Regions from separate parts of the Photobacterium sagamiensis genome, predicted to be linked through region 3. Evidence: riboswitches for the same ligand, from Rfam matches in the RefSeq annotation. Region 3 holds a riboswitch; each other region holds the start of a gene.
The links. Region 3 has a riboswitch for lysine ahead of lysC (lysine-sensitive aspartokinase 3). Riboswitches for the same ligand answer to the same signal wherever they lie in the genome.
Positions count from the first base shown of each region.

Region 1 (4,841 bases), on a different contig from region 3:
ACTGTTGTAATCACGATCATAATCAGACCACCCTGCAGGTGATCCCGCCATGAAAGGCGTTTGCCCAAGCCGATCTAACATATTTCTCATCTGCTTACCTGTTGGCTCCATTCCCACACTTCGTAATACGGCAAAAAACCACTCTTGTGGCGTTCTGAAGCGCACTGGCGTTTCAACCAAACAAGCAGGGTGATTGATGAGAATGTGATAAAGAGGCTTTAACTCACCTTTATGCTTTAGAAAAGCCGAAGATAGTTTCTCAACGAGATCTTGTTGACCATCCCCCGCAAAATGTAGCGCTAATTTTGCCGCAATATAGTTGGCTGTACTCAAATGCAAAGCCAAATCATTAAGGCAAGCTTCACCTTGTTTAATTCCAGCTTGTGGATATGACTTATTAAGTAACGAGATACTTCCCGGCTCATGCATAGAAAAGTTGAATGCAAAACCTGGTTGATTTTCATTGAAACTGACGGTCCAGCCTGTAATCGCTTTTGCTAAACTCGTGACATCTGTTTGCGAATACCCACCATTCACACCCAGTGTATGTAACTCCATTATCTCTCTGGCTAAATTTTCGTTTAATCCTTTGTTACGTTTTTTCCCGACTTTAGAATGCGGGCCGATAGATAAGTTATTGTCGAGAAATATTAACATCGCAGGATGCTTGATAGACCCCATCAGCATATCTTTAAAGTTCCCATTCCAATATTTCCGAACAATATCATTTTCAATGGTTGCCGCGAGCGGTCTAATCTTTCGCTTATCTACCGAGATCGCAAAGTGATTACTCCAAAATTGGATTAAACGCTCTTGGAAGTCTAATGGTGAGTGAAGTGTTTGTAGATTACGAGCATGGATTTGTTCATTATATTGCTGCTTGGAAAACGTATTTTCCTGCTGTTGTATCTTTTGTTTTTCAGCCTGCTTTTTTTTTGATTTTCGCCTTTTCTGCTGAAAATGTCCCATTTCAATAATAATATCATTGGTCGGAGTCAAGCCTGCAAGAGCATCATGTTTATACGGAACCGTTTCAACTTGTGCAGACAATGTATAAGATTGTAGTGAATTAGCTAAGGCCGCACCAAACCCGAATCGTTGTTGAGCTAAAATTATTCTTGAGTAATATTTCATAAATAGTCTAACTCTTATTTTTAATAAGATTATTTATAAGCATATCGTTAACTAGCCACAAATAATGTGAAGCTAACATTAAAAATACTAGCGAAGTATATAATTTGATGGCGGTTAAGGATTCATGCAATCAATAATTACATCAGATAGCTTTTCTATCGTTATCATTCTTCTTCTGATATAGAGCTTGATAGCGTATTTTGATTACCACCAAGAGCCAAAAGCCATTTGATAATTGGGAACGGTCCTCATTATCCATGACAGGCGATGAAAGTTGCTTTGCATAAATATTCACAATATTATTGACACTTATCCACGTTTGATGTTTGAATCAAGCCATCCCATATTTTATGGGATCAGAAGAGGTGCGTTAACCAGGTGATCTGTTCGAGGTATCCAAATACCCTCGACGGCAGATAAGGGGGATTAACGCCGAGGTAAGTTTGCGTTTGGAAGCAAGGCTTATCGGTTTCTGGGGCTGAATCCTCAGGACTGTCACCTATGGTGGAGAGCTTCTGGTGTTTGTGTTTTATCGCCCCACGTGGCTAATTGTCACTGGCGCCTTCGCAAAACCAAGCTCTCTGAACTGATATCAAAAAGTTCGGATGAGAGATGCCTAATCAAAATTCTATTCCCGCTGTCGGGAATGAACGCTTACAACAAACCACATTATGGACGGCGCTCATCACCCCGTTCCACTCCGATGAGTCTATTGACTTTGCGACCCTGATCCAACTAGCCAAAGAGCAAGATGCGGCCGGGAATGGGATCCTGATCCTCGGCAGTACCGGCGAAGCATTAGCAATGACACCGACGGAACAACAGGATGTGATCCGCCATATCTGTGCGCTGGATCTTTCTGTACCGCTCATGGTGGGTGTCGGCGGCTTCCAGCTGCAGCAACAAATGCAGTGGCTGGATTTTTTACAGGATTTTCCTGTCGATGCCCTGCTGATACCGGTTCCGCTTTACGCCAAGCCTGGTGCCGCTAGCCAGTTGAAGTGGTTTAACAGTCTGCTTGATGCCAGCAATTGGCCATGCATGATCTATAACGTACCTTCACGCACCGGTGTCGCCCTTAATGAGCAAACCTTGGGTTCACTCGAAAGTCATCCCAATACATGGGCAGTGAAAGAAGCCAGCGGAAGCATCGAAGCTTTCACCCGTTACCGCAACGCGGCTCCATCGCTACAGTTTTACTGTGGTGATGATGGCCTGCTGGTCGATTTTGTTGCTGCCGGTGCCTGCGGTCTGGTCTCTGTGGCCGCCAACGCCTGGCCTGAAGCCACTGCACACTATGTTCGCCAGAGCCTTAGCCAAACAGTTCCAAGCTTCAAGACCTTATGGCAACAAGCCAGCAACAGCTTATTCTGTGCCGCCAGCCCGATCCCGGTGAAAGCCCTGATGCAACATCAAGGTCGCCTCAATAACGCTGGACTGCGTCCCCCCCTATACATGGAAGAGATGCAAGAGTTAACCCCTGTTTTAAATGCCGATGCGGCAATATACCAATGGATGAAAACATGTCTGAATCAGTAGTAACCCCGGGCTGGAAGCTTTTACTTGATCAACTTGAGCGCGGCGAAATACGCACTGCAAACCAAGACCCAAAAGGTAACTGGCACGCCGATGCCGCTGTGAAACAGGGGATCTTAGCCGCTTTTCCAGCCGGAGAACTGATCAGCTTCGGACCTGAATACCCTGGCGCAGTTGACAAACATAACCTGTATCCACGTCAGTTTACGCCGGAAGAACAGGTTCGTCTGGTACCGGGGGGCTCAGCAGTTCGTCGCGGTGCTTATGTCGCACCGGGTGTTGTGATCATGCCGCCGGCCTACATTAATATCGGCGCTTATGTCGACAGCGGTACGATGGTAGACAGCCATGCTCTGGTCGGCTCTTGTGCCCAGATTGGCAAGAATGTCCACCTCTCTGCAGGTGTGCAGATTGGCGGTGTGCTTGAGCCTGTAGGTCAAACACCCGTGATCATCGAAGATGACGCCTTTATCGGTGCCGGTTGTGTGATCGTTGAAGGGATTGTTGTAAAAAAAGGGGCGGTACTGGCACCGGGTGTAACGCTGTCAGCTGCAGTAGCTGTTTATGATCTGATTAATGAATGCCAGTTGCCAAAAGGCGCACCGATCCCTGAAGGCGCGGTTGTTGTTCCAGGCAGCCGCCCGGCCAGCAGTGAGTGGGGCAAAAAGATGGGCCTGAGCGTACAGTGTCCGGTGATCATCAAATACCGCGATGACAGTAGCGATGCTTCACTGGTTCTGGAAGAGGCGCTTCGTTAATGGCACTGACTGAGCAAGTTCGCAAGGTACTACAACTCGCCAGCAAGCAACAACCTCATTCATTTTATGCCTATGATCTTGACGGTCTGGATCAGCACTTGGCAGGCCTTGAAAGTGCGCCGGCCAAGTTATGGTATGCCGTTAAAGCTAATCCGTTATCGGCCATCATCCAGGCTCTTGATGCCAGAGGCTTTGGCTTTGATGTCGCAAGCCTAGGCGAGTTAAAACAGGTATTGGCACAAGGCGTCGATCCATCACGTATTTTAAATACCGGCCCGGTAAAAACACCGGAGCACCTTGCCGAGTTTGTTGAGCGCGGCGTGCGTATATTTGTACTTGAAAGCCACCAGCAGGCAGATGATCTGGCCAAGATCGCCCGCGAAAAACAAATCCGTATTCAGGTGCTGCTACGGGTACAGCTTCCGTGGGCGAAAGATCCGGAAGAAAAGATGAATGTATTAGGGGGAAGTAACCCTACCCCGTTCGGGCTGACGCCTGAACAGTGGATGCCTGATACTTTCACTTTGCCTGATGAATTTGAGCTGTTGGGTGTGCATTGCTTCCAATGGGGCAATATCCTTTGTGCCGATACTCTGGTGCAAACCTGGCAGGCAGCTATGCCTAAACTTAACGCCCTGCTTGATGCCTGGCAAATACAAGAACCTGTCGTCGACTTAGGCGGCGGGCTTGGTATCCCTTATGCCGGACAACAGCAAGAGCTAGACTGGCAGCGGGTTTGCCAGGGGCTGGAACAGTTAAAATGCAAATTCCAGCTTGGCGAATGCTGGATGGAATTAGGCCGTTATGCGGTTGGCCCCTATGGTTATTACGCAAGTAAGGTTGCCGATATCAAAGATAATCAGGGTGTCCATTTTGCCGTGATTGAAGGCGGAAGCCAGCACCTGCTACGTCCGGCGCTTACAGAGCAAGCTTTCCCGGTTGAATCTCTGCAACCTAGTGACTCGCCGCTAACCTCTTACCAGATCCATGGTGCCCTCTGCACCGGGCTGGACTGCCTTGGCTGTTTACAATTACCAGACAGCCTGCAGCGGGGCGAGTGGCTGATCTTCTCTCAGGCGGGCGCCTATGGTTTTACCGAAAGTATGCCCTACTTCCTCTGCCACGCCCTCCCTGCGGAGCTAACCTTCTCGCAATCAAGCATTGACGTTTTGCGACCAAGTCTTCCAGCCAGTCATTATTTGGCTTAAATAGAGATGTCACCTGTAACCACATACACAGCTAACCACCAGGTGTTATGCTGTTGCCAAAACATGGAAAGGAGCCGGATCAAGCATATCCGGCAGTGCTGATGATTAAAACAACCACAGTCAAAGTCGGCGAGCAGCCGACCGGCGATCCGATGGAAGTGCCGGTGATCAAAATTCAAGGTCAGGGCAATGGCCCTCGTGTTTA
Region 1 is NZ_JAKJSP010000056.1:28,777-33,617, reverse strand. Features, by position in the region: gene L4D76_RS23020 (DUF1800 domain-containing protein) at 1-1,134, opposite strand, end outside; lysine riboswitch at 1,487-1,657, shown strand; gene dapA (4-hydroxy-tetrahydrodipicolinate synthase) at 1,747-2,673, shown strand; gene L4D76_RS23010 (2,3,4,5-tetrahydropyridine-2,6-dicarboxylate N-succinyltransferase) at 2,658-3,428, shown strand; gene L4D76_RS23005 (PLP-dependent decarboxylase) at 3,428-4,636, shown strand; gene L4D76_RS23000 (succinylglutamate desuccinylase/aspartoacylase family protein) at 4,690-4,841, shown strand, end outside.
Region 1: another riboswitch for lysine. It lies ahead of dapA (4-hydroxy-tetrahydrodipicolinate synthase); the one in region 3 lies ahead of lysC (lysine-sensitive aspartokinase 3).

Region 2 (4,841 bases), on a different contig from region 3:
CTGTTTCCTGAGCCGAAACCTGTTCTAACGACCCAATGCTTCTTTATAGTGTTTACGACAAACGGAAACATAACGGTCATTACCGCCAATTTCAACTTGATCACCATCAGCAATGGCCTGACCAGACTCGTCCTGACGGATCACCATATTTGCTTTACGGCCACAATGACAAATCGTCTTAAGCTCGACCAGCTTATCGGCCCATGAAAGCAAATATCGGCTACCTTCAAATAGCTCACCACGGAAATCACTACGAAGACCGTAACATAATACCGGCACATGCAGTTTATCGACGACTTCGGTTAACTGGTAAACCTGATCTTTTGTCAGGAACTGGCACTCATCAATCAATACGCAGTCAATTTTGGATTCACGGTGCAAGGCTTGCAGTTTTTCCCAGAGATCATCTTCGCGAGTATATAACTCCGCATCTTCTTGTAAACCGATCCGAGAGCTGACCTTGCCCTGACCAAATCGGTTATCAATCGCCGCGGTGAAGATCACCGGTAACATACCGCGTTCGCGATAATTAAAAGATGATTGTAATAATGTCGTCGATTTACCCGCATTCATTGCTGAGTAGTAGAAATACATCTGGGCCATGAGGCTCCCCAAAGACTGAAAAACTGCCGAAATGCTACAGAAATTAGCACGGAAATGAAAGGAGATCCCGCATAGAAAATAAGGAATGCAGATGCATCGCTTTTAACTCAAAATCACTTGGCAAGATAAAAAAAAGCCTGCGAAAACATCGCAGGCTTCATCGCAGATTATGGATCTGTTATACGTTTGCAGTAGCACCTATTGGGCGGCGAGAGAGCCACGATAGCATTACACAAACCACAATAAATGTGATGGTTGCGGCCATAAATGACACTGCCAGTGAACCCGTCATGCCCAGCACCAAGAAACCAATGGCCGACACCAAAGCGACCGAAAGCGCGTAAGGTAGCTGAGTCGATACATGATCAATATGGTGACAACGAGCACCGGTTGAAGACAGTATTGTGGTATCAGAAATCGGAGAACAATGGTCACCGAAAACCGAACCTGCCAGAACCGCACTTAACATCGGCAATAGCAAAGCAATCTCTGTCGCGGCAGATAAATCACCTGCAATCGGTAACATAATACCAAAAGTACCCCAAGAAGTTCCTGTTGAGAACGCCATAATACCTGATAGCAAGAACAGGATAACGGGTAGCATCGTTGGGTCAATATTGCCTTGTACCAGCGTAGACAAATACTTTCCGGTCGCCATATCGCCGATTACGCTACCGATACTCCAGGCGAACAACAGGATCAGAATGGCACCAAACATCGATTTAGCACCGATCCACAATGTTTTCACGACCTCAGCCATCGGGATTTTCTGACGCAAGACAGGAATAAGCGCCGACACCAAACCAAAGAAACCACCGTAACATAGCGATTTACCCACATCGGTATTTTCAAAAGCACCCAGAATATTGAACGCAATACCATCCGCTTCCAGAGCCTGATAACCCGTATAAATCATAAAGAAGAAAGTGGAGAGGATCAGAATCACAATCGGCATAACCAGATCAGCAACACGGCCATGCTCACTTTCTTCGATTTCCAGCTCATCATTCAGATCTTTAGCCTGACTGTTATCATCACCTTCATCGAACCCATAACCATGACTTGCCTCTACTTCATGCTTTTTCATGGCGCCAACATCGATTTGGAACCAAGCAACAGCAAAAACCATCAGCAGAGCAAATACGGCATAGAAATTCATTGGTGCCAGCTGCAAGAATGCACTTAATGCTGAATATTCAGTCACACCATGTGACACCAGAATGCCACCAATAACGGTAATGATATAAGCGCCCCAGCTGGATGCCGGCATTAATACACACATAGGTGCAGCCGTTGAATCCAGAATATAAGCCAGTTTAGCGCGTGAAACATAGAAGCGGTCAGTGACCGGGCGAGAAATCGAACCTACCGCCAGGCTATTAAAATAGTCATCAACGAAAATGAAAACACCTAAAAATGCAGCCAGGAGCTTCGCACCACGTTTAGTTTTAATCTTGGTTTGTGCCCATTCGGCAAATGCGCGTGTACCACCCGATAAGGTCAGTAATGCCGTCATCATTCCCAGTAAAACCAGGAATACCACGATACTCATGTTCCAGCTATTAATGGCACCATCTTCGATGAATACGCTTTTGACTGTTGTTAACAAGTAATCTGCGGTGGCCCCTGCAGAGAAATCGGTTAATAACAGTGCGCCTAATACGACACCAACACCTAAAGAAACCAATACTTTACGTGTAAGGACAGCCAATACTAATGCCACTAAAGGCGGTAAAAGCGAAATGGAAGAATGGGAAAAATCTACAATATTCATGATCTCTACTACAACCGATATTGGTCGGAGATCTACTGCTGAACACGGGAATAACCGTGATTAGATGAGTATAAGGAAAGAAGATAAACCTCTCCCGACCCCACAGTAGCGCTCCATAGTTAATGTAATTTATACTATGGCAGTGTTGCCCCTATTTGGTGACAACCCCAGCAAGAAGGCTTGATAAACCTTTCTAACTTCGGCATTGGCTCCTTTCGCAAACTATCATCGGAATCACCCTACAGCTTGCTACTTATAGACAATGCGCCTCTACCCTTAGTCAAGGAATGGTTCATTCTACGGAATGTCGACTCTTTTGCAACAACTTAAAGTGAAAGATTTCACACAAATAGTGAATAATATTGCCGAAGTGGTGAGTTTTTAACCACAAAATCCAAATTTGAATACGATTATTATGAAATGGCGGACATTTATATATAGCGATGAATCACATTTTGGTTGATATTTCCAAACCAAAATGTGATTACATTTTTTCATAATTGAGAATTCATTCGACAAACGAACATTATTTAATTATTAAACAAATAAATTGTTTGGCACTGACGCTATAAAAGTATTATTATTGATAAATATTGCTTTTTGACTGCTATTATTAATGTGGCAAGTTTGAAATTAACAGGAAATAAAAATGTCTGATGTAATGAAAGCGCTATTAAACCTTCGCAGCCTTCGCGCACTTTCTCGCGAATATACACTTGAGCAACTACAAGAAGCTCTGGAAAAACTACAAACAGTCGTTACTGAACGTGAAGAATCTGAAGCGGAAGATATCGCTAAAGAAAATGAGCGTAACGAAAAGCTGGATCATTACCGTGAAATGCTTCTGGCTGATGGTATCGACCCAGAAGAATTACTTTCTAGCCTAGCTAAAGCACCAAAAGCTAAGCGTGCTTCACGTCCAGCAAAATATAAATTCATCGACGAAAACGGTGAAGAAAAAACGTGGACAGGCCAAGGCCGTACACCAAGTTCATTGAAGAAAGCGTTAGATGCCGGTCAATCTATTGATGATTTCGAAATCTAATAGGCTGTATACCAGTTGAATAAAAGCCCGGCTATCACGCCGGGCTTTCTATATTCAGTAAAAGCATTTTCATTTAATAACTATCTACTACTACTTTAGGGTTAATCACCTGTCACTCAGACAATTCACGCAGCCACAAATAATCTCAATACTCATTGATGATGTTAATAATAGCCATTAAAAACCCCGCGAAATGAGCTGACAAGCTTTTAGCAAGATAAAAAACATTTTATCCGTACACGGCTACTCCTACTCATCAGCTCAACCGTATGATATTGAAATTAAAGAAAATTTTACATCAACAAATCTCATGAAGAAGAAACGGTAACATGCTGACAAACGATCAGACACAACGAAAAAGAGCCAGGTATTAATGCCTGGCTCTATCTCTTTTTAAAATCAAAAAATCAAAGGTTATCGAATTCGGTCTGCGAGATGACTCACCGCTAAAGCAAAATAATGCGAACGATTCCAGCTTAATAGGGTTTGATAATTACCATAAATCAGATATGCACGCCCTCGTTGATCATCAGGTTGAATAAGCCATGCGTCAATATTAACCTTTGGTAGGGCTTGTCCATTTATTTTCCTGACTCCTAGCTTCTGCCATTCATCTAAAGGTCTCGCTTTTTCCTTTTCGACACCTTTAAATGATGCGCTTATTCCTGCCGGGAATTTAACCTGTCTTCCCCAGGTATATTCATCATTCCAGCCCGACATCTTCAGATAATTTGCCGCTGAGGCAAAAACATCCTCTTCGCTCTGCCAGATATCAATACGTCCGTCATTATTTCCATCGACAGCATAGGCAAGAAAAGATGTCGGCATAAACTGGGGTTGCCCCATCGCACCTGCCCATGAACCTTTCATCTCTTGTGGCGCAATATGACCGTCATCCAGAATCGTTAATGCCGCCATGACTTGCTTGCGAAAAAATGTTTCACGACGCCCTTCATAAGCCAGAGTAGAAAGCGCTTCGATCACATTGTAATTTCCCATCAAGCGGCCAAAGTTGCTTTCAACCCCCCATAACGCGACAATGAACCTTGGCTGAACACCATATTCACGTCCAATCCTATCCAGCGTCGGTTTATGCTCCTGGTATAAACGATTAGCCTGCTTTACTTTCCAATCAGGTACCGCGCGTGGGATATATTCATCCAACGTCAGCTTTTTCTCAGGCTGATTCTTATCTGCCTTAACTGCACGCTCTGTATATTTAATGCCTTCGAAAGCAGAGTTGATTATCGATTCTGAAATTCCATGCTCACGAGCTTCAGCTTTAAGCTCAAGTACATATTCGTCAAACCCTTCATCAGCCGCAAAAGCTGCAGAAGAGATTCCTAATCCTATGGCCACCAAGGCCGATATCAAACGCTTATGCATAGTTACCTTTTACGAATTAAGTTCAGCTTTCGC
Region 2 is NZ_JAKJSP010000032.1:79,096-83,936, reverse strand. Features, by position in the region: gene L4D76_RS16375 (thymidine kinase) at 25-603, opposite strand; gene L4D76_RS16370 (Na+/H+ antiporter NhaC family protein) at 782-2,377, opposite strand; lysine riboswitch at 2,476-2,658, opposite strand; gene L4D76_RS16365 (H-NS family histone-like protein) at 3,027-3,422, shown strand; gene L4D76_RS16360 (lytic murein transglycosylase) at 3,837-4,808, opposite strand; gene L4D76_RS16355 (YcgL domain-containing protein) at 4,818-4,841, opposite strand, start outside.
Region 2: another riboswitch for lysine. It lies ahead of L4D76_RS16370 (Na+/H+ antiporter NhaC family protein); the one in region 3 lies ahead of lysC (lysine-sensitive aspartokinase 3).

Region 3 (4,841 bases):
TAGTGCTGTCAGCTTATTTACTGGCTCGTATCCCGATGTATCGCGGTAAGTGGTCATGGCAGCAGCTTGTTTTATTGCTGACTCCCGTTACTACAATACCGATCATTGTGGTGCTCAGCTCTCGTACCGGATGGCTTGGTGCGATTGTGGGCGCAGCGCTTATGTTGCCTTACTTGCGGACGTTTGCCGCCAAAGCACAATGGCGAATGTGGCTGTTAATGGTTGCACTCGGTTTAAGTGTTTCATGGAGCATAAATAACACCATCGACTGGGCCCCCGCAGAAGAGCGAGTGAGCTTGGAAAGCGCGCGTGCTATTCACATCCCCCAGGCTTATAAAATGTTTAGTAAAGAGCCGCTGGCTGGTTATGGGTATGGTAAATTTGAACCGGCCTATATTATCCAAACCGCAAAATGGCATCAGGCCGATCCTGAGCAAAACTATGGTATTTCAGGGCTGGATCACCCGCATAATGAACTATTGTATTGGGCTGCTGAAGGCGGAATTGTACCGTTACTGGCATTGCTTGCCGCTGCTGCCGCCGTCCTCTTAACGATCCGCAAGGCCAGAAACGGGACACAACTGGCGTTAGTCGGCCTGTTTTTGCCCATTACACTACATACCCAGCTGGAGTACCCCTTTTACCATTCGCTGGTGCACTGGGTAACCTTTATCATCTTGATTTACTGGGTCGATAACCTGACGGCGAAATACCATAAGTACCATGCGCGCTATGTACTCTCGGTAAAATTCTGTGCCCTGCTAATGCCAATTCTTGTCACCAGCTTTATGTTAACGACCTTATATTCTGGCAGGTTACTGACCAAATTCGAAACTACGCGGCCGGTGAATGTTGATTACCTGATGCAGGTGAACAACCCATGGGCGTGGCAGAATCGTTTTGACTGGGATTTGCATCTCACTCAGTTGCAGTTAGGTGCCGCGAGTCATAATGAGAACTTAATTGAAGAATATATCCACTGGGCAACTCAGAAAGCGGTCAGCTGGCCACGTCCGGCGCTATATCATAATTTGATCGCAGCCTATCAACTGCTGGATCAACAGGAGCAGGCCAGACAGATCCAGCAAGAGGCTGAATTTTTGTTCCCCGGCAATGACTTCACCATCTCGTCGGTATTACCGGCGATACAGAGTAAACCTGCGCCGCAGGGCAGCCAGCTTTCAGCGGCATTACTGGCTGGTAAGTAAGGGCTGTAACAATTGAGCTTGTGACATAACAGCATTCAATAAAAAACGGCTACCTGCGTAGCCGTTTTTATTGAATTCAGGCAGAAATTCAACCTTTCATTATTTCAGCGTCGTTTCCAATGCTTTTAGGCATAAGGCAACATTCTCACTTCTTGCCGAATACCCCATCAGACCAATCCGCCAGGTTTTGCCCGCTAACGCACCTAAACCGGCGCCGATCTCCAGGTTATAACGTTCAAGCAAGGTCTGACGCACTAACGCATCATCCACCCCTTCGGGAATATATACCGCATTAAGTTGTGGCAAACGAGAGGCTTCATCTACAACAAACTCAATCCCGAGTTTTTCTAACCCTTCACGTAACTCAAGGTGCAAATCTTTATGTCGCTGCCATGCATTTTCCAGCCCTTCATTTTGTAACAACACCAAAGCTTCATGCAGCGCATACAAACTATTGACCGGCGCGGTATGGTGATAGCTGCGTTTCCCTTCCCCGCTCCAGTAACCCAGCACTAAGCTTTGATCCAGGAACCAACTCTGTACTGGTGTAGTGCGGCTCTGAATTTTATCTATGGCCCGCTGGGAAAACGTCAGTGGCGATAGGCCCGGTACACAAGACAGGCACTTCTGGCTTCCCGAGTACACCGCATCCAGTTGCCATTCATCCACCCGCAGAGGAACGCCCCCCAAGGAAGTGACGGCATCAACAATCGTCAGACAATCGTGCTGACGCGCCAACTGCGCTAGGGTCTCAGCATCACTTAACGCACCGGTTGACGTTTCTGCATGAACAAAAGCTAAAATTTTCGCGTCCGGATGCGCAACGAGTGCCTGCTCGACCAGTACCGGAGCGACGGGCTCACCCCAGTTATTATCCACCAGCACAGCCTGACCACCACAGCGCTCCACATTTTCACGCATACGATCGCCAAAAACACCATTACGACAAACAATGACTTTATCACCCGGTTCAACCAGATTAACGAAGCATGCCTCCATCCCGGCACTACCTGGCGCGGAAACGGCGATAGTAAAGGTGTTCTCCGTTTGAAATGCGTATTGCAGCAGTTGCTTCAACTCATCCATCATGCCAATAAATACGGGATCAAGATGACCCACTGTCGGACGGCTCAATGCTTGTAAAACTTGCGGATAAATATCTGATGGGCCGGGACCCATAAGGGTACGTTGCGGCGGATAAAAACTCCCAATTGTCATTATTGTTTCTCCTTGAGGTAAGAGGTCAGCAATTCCCTGTTTTATTATATGTTGGGGGAATAATTACACTAATGCAGCTACAGAGTATTAAAGGAATTCCCCTAAGTCGCAAGTCTCGTTGAAAACTATTATCAATCAATTGCATTTATTTTGCATAAATAACCACAGAAAGATTGACAACCTAACAACAAATCCTATTCAATGAAGGACAAGTTTTGTTCATCCTGATGGAAAGTATGCCATCAGGTAAAGACAGAAGAGGAGCGTTATCCAGGTATCTAGGCTGCGGGGCCCCACCCCGAAGCAGTGTAGAGAGGGGGAATAACGCCGAGGTATTGCTGGACAGGGAACCAGCAATATCGGCTTCGAAGGTTGAATCCTTCTGGCTGTCACCTTTTATTTTTGATGAGTAAAAGGTGGAGAGCTTCTGGTTGTCGCGCTATTCGTATGTCTCGCCTGCCTGCTCTCCTGACAATTAGATATTGGGAATATTTATCCGAGTAAATTCCCTTTTCCTCATTATATTTTTATTGTTACCGGGAGACTTACCTTGAGCCTTGTAAATCATAATTCAGCAACTTCACCACCGTTCACGGTGGCCAAATTCGGTGGTACCAGCGTTGCAGATTTTGCAGCGATGAGCCGTAGCACCACGATTATCAAAAATAACCCGCAAACCCGTTTGGTGCTAATCAGCGCCTGTTCCGGGGTAACCAACATCCTGGTTGAACTGGCTAACGGTGTGACAGATTCAGAGCATCGCTTTGCCTTACTGACGCGTCTGACTGACATTCATCAATCCGTTATCAGCCAGTTACAACAACCAAGCCCGATTTTAGAAGCCGTCAACAACTTACTGGATCAGGTTGCCACTCTGGCGGAGCAAGCCGCACTGCACACTTCGACAGAGTTAACCGATCAGCTAGTCGCAAATGGTGAACTGCTTTCCACCCACCTATTTACCCAAATCATGATCGAGCAAGGGATCAATGCTGTCCGCTTTGATATTCGCGATGTCATGCGCACAGACAGCCATTTCGGCAGAGCAATTCCACACCCCGAAGTGATCCGCCAGTTATCACAGCAAGAGCTCACCCCACTATTTACCAATCACGTGGTAGTCTCACAAGGTTTCATTGGCTCTGATGCCGAAGGTAAAACCACCACTTTGGGCCGCGGAGGCAGCGACTACAGTGCCGCCCTGATGGCAGAGGCGATTGATGCTGCAACCCTGGAGATCTGGACTGATATTCCAGGTATGTACACCACCGATCCTCGTATTGCGCCGAAAGCAAAACCGATCAAAGAGATCAGCTTTAGTGAAGCATATGAGATGGCCAACTTCGGCGCTAAGATCTTGCACCCGTCGACTTTACGCCCAGCGATCCGTCAACAGATCCCTGTCTTTGTCGGCTCATCCAAAGCACCGGAACAGGGTGGCACCTGGATTCGGGAAAGTGTCAGTGCTGCTCCTCTGTTCCGCGCCTTGGCGTTGCGCTGTAATCAGACTATGGTGACACTAACCAGTCTCAATATGTTCCACGCTTATGGCTTCCTGGCTGAAGTGTTCAGGATTTTGGCTGAGCATAAAGTCTCTGTTGATTTGATCACCACTTCTGAAGTCAGCGTTTCATTGACCCTGGATCAAACCGATACTAGTGGCGGTACCCCACAACTACCTCCGGGGGCACTGGAAGAACTTACCAAGTTATGCCGGGTAGAGGTCGAGCAGGATCTCTGCTTAGTCGCCTTAATTGGCAATCAGATGAGCAATACGAAAGGTTCCGTCTCCAAGGTTTTCAATACGCTGGAAGACTTTAACCTGAGAATGATTTGCTACGGTGCCAGCCCTCATAACCTGTGCTTCTTAGTCAAAGAACAAGATGCTAAACCGGTTGTAAAAGAACTCCATCGCGAGATCTTTGAATAACACAATAAAATAAAGGCGCTCACCTGAGCGCCTTTGCCTTCTGTCATCATCGCATTAGAGATTTGGGCCTAACCATTTCTCGGCTTCAATTAAATCCCATCCTTTACGCTCAGCATAACTATCGCGCTGATCTTCCTGGATCTGTGCCACTGCAAAGAAGCGAGAATCCGGGTGCGAGAAATACCAACCTGAGACCGCCGCCCCAGGCCACATGGCATAACTCTCTGTTAATGTCATACCGGTATTCGCTTCTGGATCCAGCAACTTCCAGATCTCACCTTTTTCGGTGTGTTCCGGACAAGCCGGATACCCCGGAGCCGGACGAATACCCTGATATTTTTCACGGATCAGATCGTCGTTAGCAAGCGCTTCATCTGGCGCATAGCCCCAAATTTCTTTCCTGACAGTCTCATGCAAGCACTCCGCAAATGCTTCTGCCAGGCGATCAGCCACAGCCTGAATCATAATGGCGTGGTAATCATCGC
Region 3 is NZ_JAKJSP010000022.1:138,548-143,388, forward strand. Features, by position in the region: gene L4D76_RS11435 (PglL family O-oligosaccharyltransferase) at 1-1,208, shown strand, start outside; gene L4D76_RS11440 (pyridoxal-phosphate-dependent aminotransferase family protein) at 1,308-2,426, opposite strand; lysine riboswitch at 2,675-2,861, shown strand; gene lysC (lysine-sensitive aspartokinase 3) at 2,977-4,356, shown strand; gene metH (methionine synthase) at 4,411-4,841, opposite strand, start outside.